DNA from 2 places in the Mesorhizobium sp. M0910 genome. Region 1 is predicted to be linked to the other one. Evidence: riboswitches for the same ligand, from Rfam matches in the RefSeq annotation. Region 1 holds a riboswitch; the other holds the start of a gene.

Evidence for each region. A riboswitch is a leader RNA that binds a small molecule or an ion and turns the genes downstream of it on or off. The one in region 1 is predicted to bind S-adenosylmethionine.
Region 2: another riboswitch for S-adenosylmethionine. It lies ahead of metX (homoserine O-acetyltransferase MetX); the one in region 1 lies ahead of NKH78_RS16745 (O-succinylhomoserine sulfhydrylase).

What each region holds. Positions count from the first base shown of each region.
Region 1 is NZ_JAMYNZ010000006.1:140,533-145,196, reverse strand. It holds gene NKH78_RS16750 (ceramide glucosyltransferase) at 1-699, shown strand, start outside; gene NKH78_RS16745 (O-succinylhomoserine sulfhydrylase) at 735-1,925, opposite strand; SAM riboswitch at 1,996-2,073, opposite strand; gene NKH78_RS16740 (2'-deoxycytidine 5'-triphosphate deaminase) at 2,209-3,303, shown strand; gene araD1 (AraD1 family protein) at 3,359-4,351, opposite strand; gene mmsB (multiple monosaccharide ABC transporter permease) at 4,535-4,664, opposite strand, start outside.
Region 2 is NZ_JAMYNZ010000007.1:321,356-326,019, forward strand. It holds gene NKH78_RS19905 (DUF1330 domain-containing protein) at 1-110, shown strand, start outside; gene metW (methionine biosynthesis protein MetW) at 136-750, opposite strand; gene metX (homoserine O-acetyltransferase MetX) at 809-1,978, opposite strand; SAM riboswitch at 2,073-2,150, opposite strand; gene hisC (histidinol-phosphate transaminase) at 2,289-3,398, shown strand; gene NKH78_RS19925 (prephenate/arogenate dehydrogenase family protein) at 3,405-4,340, shown strand; gene NKH78_RS19930 (DUF2125 domain-containing protein) at 4,475-4,664, opposite strand, start outside.

The sequences.
Region 1 (4,664 bases):
TGGCGGCATGACACCGGCCTCGTCTGCTCGACGCCAATCGGCTCGCGGCCGGACGGGTTCTGGGGGGAGGTCGAATGCGCCTTTCTCAACACGCTGCAGGCACGCTGGCAGTACGCTGGAGAGGCGCTCGGCCTCGGCTTCGCCCAGGGCAAGAGCATGTTGTGGAACAAGCCGATGCTCGATGCCAATGGCGGCATCCGCGCGCTTGCCGCCGAGATCGCCGAGGACGCCGCCGCGACCAAGCTGGTCAACGGGCTCGGACTGCGAGTCAATCTTGTCGCCTCTCCCTTCGAACAGCCGCTCGGCCGGCGCACGCTTGGCGAGATCTGGTCGCGGCAGGCGCGCTGGGCGCGGCTGCGCCGCGTCACCTTTGCACTGTTCTTTGCCCCCGAAATCCTGATCGGCGCGGCACCGCCGCTAGTGCTTGCACTGATCGCCGCGGCTGACGCCGGCGTCAGCCTGCCGGCAACCGCCATCGCCGTGCTGGTCGCGGCCTACCTGCCGGAATGCGCCTTGGCCTCGACCAAGGGATGGCACCTGTCGCCGCGCACGATCCCGGCGATGATGGCACGAGACCTGATGCTTCCCGTCGTTTGGGCGCGCGGATGGCTGAGCGGCGCCATCGACTGGCGCGGCAACGTGATGACTATCCAGACGAAGACTGTCGCGGAGCTGGAAGAGACCCCGTCCGGCGCCTGATCGGCACGTCCCCGCTGCCTCTGTTCGGCCAGCCCTTATCCGGCAACTCTCAGTGCCTGCTCGATGTCTTCGAGCAGGTCGTCGGCGTCCTCAAGGCCGACCGACAGCCTGAGCGTTCCCGGTCCGATGCCGAGCTCGGCGCGGGCTTCATCAGTCAAGTTCTTGTGTGTGGTCGTCGCCGGATGGGTGATCAGGCTCTTGGCGTCGCCGAGATTGTTGGAAATCAGCACGACGTCGAGTGTGTTCTGGAAGGCAAAGGCCGCCTGCTTGCCGCCCTTCACATCGAAGCAAATCAGCGTCGAGCCGCCCGACATCTGCTTCTTGACCACGGCCGCTTGCGGGTGGTCGGCGCGGCCGGGATAGATGACGCGGGCGATTTGCGGGCGCTCGGCCAGGAAATCCGCGATGCGGCCGGCACTTTCCGTCTGCTGGCGTACGCGTAGCGGCAGCGTCTCCAGGCCTTTCAGCAGCGTCCAGGCATTGAAGGGCGAGAGGCTGGGGCCGGTGTGGCGGAAATAGTCATGCAGGTTCTCGTCGATCCATTTCTTGTCCGACAGAACGATGCCGCCAAGACAACGCCCCTGGCCGTCAATATGCTTCGTGGCCGAATAGACGACGATGTGGGCGCCGAGCTGCAGGGGTTTCTGCTGCAAGGGCGTAGCGAAGACATTATCGACGATCAGCCTGGCGCCGATCGAATTGGCAAGTGCCGCCACGGCGGCAATGTCGACTACCTCTAGCGTTGGATTGGTAGGGCTTTCCAGGAAAAACAGTTTGGTGTTTGGCTTGACCGCCTTTTCCCAATTGGCGATGTCGGTGCCGTCGACCAGCGTTGCCTCAATGCCGTATTTCGGCGCCAGCGTCTCGATCACCCAGCGGCAGGAGCCGAACAGCGCGCGCGCCGCCACGATATGGTCGCCCGCCTTGGCGCTACACAGCAGTGCTGCCGTCACCGCCGCCATGCCGGATGCCGTGGCGCGCGCGTCCTCGGCTCCTTCCAGCGCGCACATGCGTTTCTCAAACATGTCGACCGTCGGATTGGCATAGCGCGAATAGATGAAGCCCGGCTCCTCGCCCTTGAAGCGGGCCTCCGCCGCTTGCGCCGTCTCGTAGACATAGCCTTGGGTGAGATACATCGCCTCGGAGGTCTCGCCGAAGCCGGAACGCAGCGTCCCGGCATGCACGAGTGCGGTCTGAGGCTTCCAATCGCGCTTCTTGGTCATCATTCCATCCAAACACCAAAATTGGTCCAAACAACAAAAAACCGGCCGCGAAAGTCGCAACCGGTCCATATGGCCTTGCGGCCCGACGGTCCTTTAGCGACTTGTTTAACGTGGCTGCAAGCCGACCGGCCAAATCACCACGGGATAACGAGCTTTAGACCCGCGCCACGCTTGCGTCAATTGCCGGCATGATTAAGAGGGTTGTACCAAGCAGGTGCCAAAGGCGTCCACGGTCGGACCTGCGACAGAACAAGACCTCGCCCGGCCTTCGAACGGAGCCAGACCCTTGCGGCAGACAGGCATTCTTCCCGATCAGCATATTTCCGAGCTGTTCCAGACGGGCGCGCTGAAATCGCCGCGCATGCTCGATGCCGATCAGATCCAGCCGGCCAGCCTTGACCTCAGGCTCGGCGACAAGGCATGGCGAGTGCGTGCTTCCTTCTTGCCCGGCCCGGACCACAGGGTTGTCGACAAGCTCAACCGGCTGAAGCTGCACGAGATCAACCTCGCCGAAGGTGCGGTGCTGGAAACCGGCTGCGTCTACATCGTGCCGCTGCTCGAAAGCCTGGCGCTGCCCGCCCATATTTCCGCCTCCGCCAACCCGAAAAGCTCGACTGGACGGCTCGATATCTTCACCCGGGTAATGACCGACCGTGGCCACGAGTTCGACAAGATCGCCGCCGGCTATGAAGGCCCGCTCTATCTGGAGGTCAGCCCGCGCACTTTCCCGATCATCGTGCGGACCGGCTCGCGGCTGTCGCAGATCAGGTTCCGCACCGGCAATGCGCTCTTGTCGGAAAGCGAGCTGCACGAGTTGCACCGCGCCGAAATGTTGGTCGCCACCGAACCACCCAACATCTCAGGCGGGGGAATCGCGCTGTCGATCGATCTCGACGGCGACAAGGACGGGCTGGTCGGCTATCGCGGCAAGCACCACACCGGCCTGGTCGACGTCGACAAGCGCGCCGCGCAGGATGTCGTCGATTTCTGGGAGCCGCTCTACAAGAGCGGTGCCGGCGAGCTGGTGCTCGATCCGGACGAATTCTATATTCTGGTGTCGCGCGAGGCGGTGCATGTGCCGCCACTCTACGCCGCCGAAATGACGCCTTTCGACCCGCTGGTCGGCGAGTTCCGCGTCCATTATGCCGGTTTCTTCGACCCGGGTTTCGGCCATTCGGCGTCGGGCGGCACCGGCAGCCGGGCGGTGCTCGAGGTGCGTAGCCACGAAGTGCCGTTCATCCTCGACCACGGCCAGATCGTCGGACGGTTGGTCTACGAGCATATGCTGAAACGGCCGCAGGCACTCTACGGCACAGATCTCGGCTCGAACTATCAGGCGCAGGGCCTGAAACTGTCCAAGCATTTCCGCGCCGCGCGATGAGTTTGGAACTGCCAATCTCCCCCACGAGGGGGGAGATCACGCTGTCATCGACGCCTCAAAGCGCCTTCACCGCCACCTTCACCGGCTGCTCGATTTCAAGCGGGTTGCGCAGCGGCAGGCCGAAATCCTGCGCCTCGATTTCGAATACGTCACCGGCCTCGGTCCTGATGCCGTCGGCGAAGGACAGCGTCGCCGTGCCGAACATGTGCACATGCACGTCGCCCGGCTGGCGGAAGGCCGAGTATTTGAAGTGGTGATGCTCGAGATTGCCAATGGTGTGCGACATGTTCGCCTCGCCCGACAGGAACGGCTTTTCCCAAAGCAGCTTGCCGTGGCGCAGGATGCGTGAAGCGCCGCGAATGTCGGACGGCAGGTCGCCGATCAGGATCTCCGGCCCGAACGAGGCGTTGCGCAGTTTCGAATGGGCGAGGAAGAGATAATTCACGCGCTCGGTGACGTGGTCGGAAAACTCGTTCGACAGCGTGAAGCCGACGCGGAACGGGGCGCCGTCGTCGCCGATCACATAGATTCCGGCGATTTCCGGCTCCTCGCCGGCATCCTGGGCGAAGGCGGGCGACATGAGCGCCGCGCCGGGCGCCACTGCCATGGTACCGTTGCCCTTGTAGAACCATTCGGGCTGCACGCCGATCTGGCCCTTCGCCGGCTTGCCGCCCTCCAGCCCCATGCGGAACATCTTCATGGAATCGGTCAGCTGTTCCTCGCCGCCATCGCTGAGCTTCTTGTGCATGGAATCGCGGGTCGCGGCGGAGCCGAGATGCGTCAGCCCGGTGCCGGTGAGATGGAGATGCGCCGGATCGGGATGGTTGATCGGCGACAGCAGCCGACCCTTCTTGTAGGCTGCATCGAGATCGACGGTTTCGCCGAAGCCCTTGCGCTCGATCAGGGCGACAAGCCCGGTGCCGGTGCGCGCGGCTTCCATCGCCAGCGAATAGACGCTGCGGGCCCCGTTGATGACGCGGGTCTTGCCGCCGTTGCGGGCAACGACGCGGATCGTCTCGGCGTCGTCGAGGATCTGGGAGATCAGCATGGTAACCCTCTCTGAATTGCGGCCTGCCTTCTTGGCAAACCCTGCCCGGCGCGGCTCAGACCCTGTCCACGCCGCGGTTGAAATTCTTCGTCCGGATTGCGCTCGCGGGTCAGGTCCCTCGGGGGACTTCTTCGCGCCGCCCGGCAGCGCCGCGATGTGACCCGTATGCCTCCTGGTTGCCTCTCAAGCCTTGTTCTTGTTGTAGACGTCGAAGACGACGGCGCCGAGCAGCACCAGGCCTTTGACCACCTGCTGCCAGTCGACATTGACGCCCATGATCGACATGCCGTTGTTCATGACGCCCATAATGAAA
Region 2 (4,664 bases), on a different contig from region 1:
CGCCCGCCTATCAGGAGATCTTGCCGCTGCGCACCGAGAATTCTCAGTCCGACGTGGTCCTGGTCGATGGCGTCCAGCACCCGCATAAGGCCACCGACGTTCTCGAATAAGGGGACGATCTGCGACGATTGGCTCTTATCGTTTCAGCAGAAACACCGCCTGCTGGCCGAAAAAATTCCAGAACCACCACGGCATCGAGAAGCCGATCCGCTGGCCATTGGCGTCGAGCGCGGTCGCCTTTTCCACCGTCGCGCCAAGCTCGTCGCACAGATTGACGAAATCGCGAATGGTGCAGAAATGGATGTTGGGGGTGTCATACCAGGAATAGGGCAGGTCCTTGGTCACCGGCATGCGGCCGTTGAACAGTAGCGAAAAGCGCACCCGCCAGTGGCCGAAATTTGGGAATGAGACGATGGCGCGGTTGCCGATCCTGAGCAGTTCGTCGAGCACCAATTTCGGATTGCGGGTCGCCTGCAAGGTCTGCGACAAGACGACGAAGTCGAAGCCCTTATCGGGATAGAATTGGAGATCCTTGTCGGCATCGCCCTGGATGACCGACAGGCCGCGCGCCACGCATTCGTTGACGCCGCGCTGCGACAGTTCCAGCCCGCGACCGTCGACCTTCTTGGTCGCCTGCAGCAATTCGAGCAGCAGGCCGTCGCCGGAACCGACGTCCAGCACCCGCGACTGCGGCGGGATGAGATCGGCGACGACCTCGAGGTCGACGCGCTGGGCGCGGTTGACGCTCATGGGCTCGTCACTTGCCTGGCGCATGAGCCTGATCCGAAAAGCCTGCAACTTTTCGGGGTCATGCGCCGAGCCCTCTGGCCCGCGCCGCCGAGGCGATGAAGCCTTTGATGGCGGCAAACAGTTCCGGCTCGTCGAGCAGGAAGGCGTCGTGGCCACGGTCGGTTTCGATCTCGACGAACGATACCGAGGCGCCGGCCGCGTTCAGCGCGTGCACGACCGAGCGGCTCTCCTCGGTCGGGAACAGCCAGTCGCTGGTGAACGAAACCAGGCAGAAGCGCGTCTTGGTGCCGGCGAAGGCATCGGCCAACCGGCCGCCATGGTCGGCGGCGAGATCGAAATAGTCCATCGCCCGGGTCATGTAGAGATAGGAGTTGGCATCGAAGCGATCGACGAAGGTCATGCCCTGATGGCGCAGGTAGCTCTCGATCTGGAAGTCGGCATCGAAGCCGAAGGTCAGGGCTTCGCGATCCTGAAGGTTGCGGCCGAACTTGCGGTGCAGCGCTGCTTCCGACAGATAGGTGATGTGAGCGGCCATGCGCGCCACCGCCAGCCCCTTTTCCGGCCGCTTGCCGTGCTCGAAGTATTTGCCGCCATGCCAGTCCGGGTCGGCCATCACTGCCTGCCTGCCGACCTCGTGGAAAGCGATGTTCTGCGAAGAATGGCGGGCGCCGGTGGCGATCGGCAGCGCCGAGAAGACGCGCTCGGGATAGCTCGAGGCCCATTGCAGCACCTGCATGCCGCCCATCGAGCCGCCCAGCACGCTGAACAGCTGTTCGATACCGAAATGCTCGACCAGCATCAGCTGCGCGCGCACCATGTCGCGGATGGTGATGATCGGCAGGTCGAGCCCGTAGGGCTTGGCGGTGGCGGGATTGGTCGAGGCGGGGCCGGTGGAGCCGAGACAGCCGCCGATGACGTTGGACGAGATGACGAAGAAACGATCGGTGTCGATGATCTTGCCGGGGCCGATCAGCACTTCCCACCAGCCTGGCTTGCCGGTCACCGGATTGGTGTTGGCGACATGCTGGTCGCCGGTCAGCGCATGGCAGACGAGGATGGCGTTGGAGCGCGCGTCGTTGAGCGTGCCATAGGTCTGGTAGGCAATCTGGAAGGGCGACAGCAGCGTGCCGGCGTCGAGCTTGAGCGGCTTGTCGGCGCCGAAACGCAACACCGGGCTCGACGGCTGGTCGGCCTCGTTGTTGGTTTTTCGCGCGCGCAAAGCGACCATCACATCTCCTTGCCCGGCCTTCAGTTGTCCACCGCCGGTCTGGGCAACAACCAGCCAGGCAACAAAAAACCGGCCATGCCTTCGCAAAGCCGGTTACAAGATGCAAACGGCCCTTTAGCAAGTTGTTTAACGTGGCTGCAAGCCGACCGGCCAAATCACCACGGGACTTTCGCTGCTCTTCTAGGACCGACGCATGGCTTCGTCAACGGCAAGTTCTTGATCCCGAATTGCCGCCCCTCGACATTCCGGGCCACGGCTTGTATTTCCGCTGCGGCCTCCGGATGGAGGCAATCTCGACGGATTTCATGGAATGAGCCAGATACCGGATCAGACACGTCCAAGGCCCCGCGCCGGCATCATGGACATCGAAGCCTATGTGCCCGGCAAGAGCGCGGCGCCTGAAGGTGTCGCCAAGGTCCATAAATTGTCGTCGAACGAGAACCCGCTCGGCCCTTCGCCAAAGGCGATAGAGGCCGCGCGCGCGGTCGCCGACAAGCTCGCGGTCTATCCCGACGGCAGCGCCAGGCGCCTGAGGGAAGCGATCGCCGAGGTGCACGGGCTCAACCCGGCGAACATCGTCTGTTCCAACGGCTCCGACGAGATTCTGGGCCTGCTGGCGCAGACCTACCTCGCACCCGGCGACGAAGCGATCATCACCGAACACGGCTTCATGGTCTACAAGATCTACATACAGTCGGCCGGTGCCGTCCCGGTTACGGTCAAGGAGACCGATGAACGCGCCGATGTCGATGCAATCCTTGCCGCGGTGACGCCGCGTACCAGGATCATCTTCCTTGCCAATCCCAACAATCCAACCGGCACCTACGTGCCGTTCCAGGAGGTGCGCCGCCTGCATGCCGGCCTGCCGCGAAACGTGCTTCTGGTGCTGGATGCCGCTTACGCCGAATATGTCCGGCGCAACGACTATGAAGCCGGCGTCGAGTTGGTGGGCAGCGCGGAAAACGTGGTCATGACCCGCACTTTCTCCAAATTGGGCCTGGGCGGGGCGCGGATCGGCTGGATGTATGCGCCGATGCATATCATCGACGCGATCAACCGCGTGCGCGGGCCTTTCAACGTCAATGCGACTGCTATCGAGGCCGGTATCGCGGCGATCCGCGACCGCGTCCATATCGAGCGCAGCGTGGCGCATAACGAGACCTGGCTGGCATGGCTGACCGAGCAATTAAGCGGGCTCGGGCTGCGGGTGACGCCGAGTGTCGGCAATTTCATCCTTATCCACTTTCCCGAGGAGAAAAAGCATTCGGCGGCGGCCGCCGACGACTACCTCAGTGCGCGCGGCTACATATTGCGGCGCGTTTCCGGCTACGGTTTTCCGAACGCGCTGCGCATGAGCATCGGCACCGAAGAGGCCAACCGCGGCGTTGTCGCCGCACTCGCGACATTCCTGAAAAGCTAGAACGCCATGACCTCACCGATGTTCGAAAAGATCGCGCTGGTCGGCATCGGCCTGATAGGCTCGTCGCTGGCCCGCGTCATCCGCCGCGAGGGGCTCGCCGGCCAAGTCGCGATTTCGACGCGCAGCGAAGCGACGCTGGCGCGGGCGAGCCTACTCGCCCTCGGCGACACCTACACGACGGATGCGAAAGAGGCGGTTCGCGATGCCGATCTGGTCGTCGTTTCGGTGCCGGTAGGCTCTTCGGGTACCGTCGCCGCGGAGATCGCGCCGGCGCTGAGGAAGGGCGCCATCCTCACCGATGTCGGCTCGACCAAGGCATCGGTGATCGCGCAGATGCAGCCGCATGTGCCTGATGGCGTGCACTTCATCCCCGGCCATCCTTTGGCCGGCACCGAAAAGTCGGGACCGGATGCCGGTTTTGCCGAACTGTTCGAGAACCGCTGGTGCATCTTCACACCGCTGCCCGGCACCGATGCCGATGCGCTGGAAAAGCTATCCGAATTCTGGCGCCGCTGCGGCTCCAACATCGACACGATGGACCCCCAGCATCACGACATGACGCTGGCCATCGTTTCGCACCTGCCGCACATCATCGCCTATAACATCGTCGGTACCGCCGACGATCTGGAGTCGGTGACCAAGTCCGAGGTCATCAAATACTCGGCTTCCGGCTTTCGCGACTTCACCCGTCTCGCGGCGTCCGACCCGACCATGTGGCGTGACGTCTGCCTGCACAACAAGGATGCCATCCTCGAAATGCTGGCGCGATTCTCGGAAGATCTGTCCTCGCTGCAGCGGGCGATCCGCTGGGGCGACGGCGAAAAGCTGTTCGACCTGTTCACCCGCACCCGCGCCGTCCGCCGCTCGATCATCGAGGCCGGCCAGGACATCGACGTACCGGATTTCGGTCGCCAGGCAGTCGAACACCCGCCGAAGGGATAAGCCGCGGCAGGCCGATCGCAGGCCAGACAGGCTTGGAGCGGTTTATCGTTTCACGGAAACGCCGAACCGCTCGGTCTCTTTGTTTTTTGCGCAACTCCGGACGGAAGACCGTTCACACTTTTCCTGGAATTACTCTAGTCGAGCGGCTTGATCTTGCCGAGCGGGATGAAGCCGAGCGAGGCCTTGCCCTTGACGATCTTCAGCGGCATCGACGGCTGGTTGCCGAGCATCGCCAGTCCGGCAAAGCCGGTTTGGATCTCTTTCTTCTGCTCGGGGATGGCGGTGGCAAGGATCGCCGCCACGGCCTTTGGATCATTGAGCTTG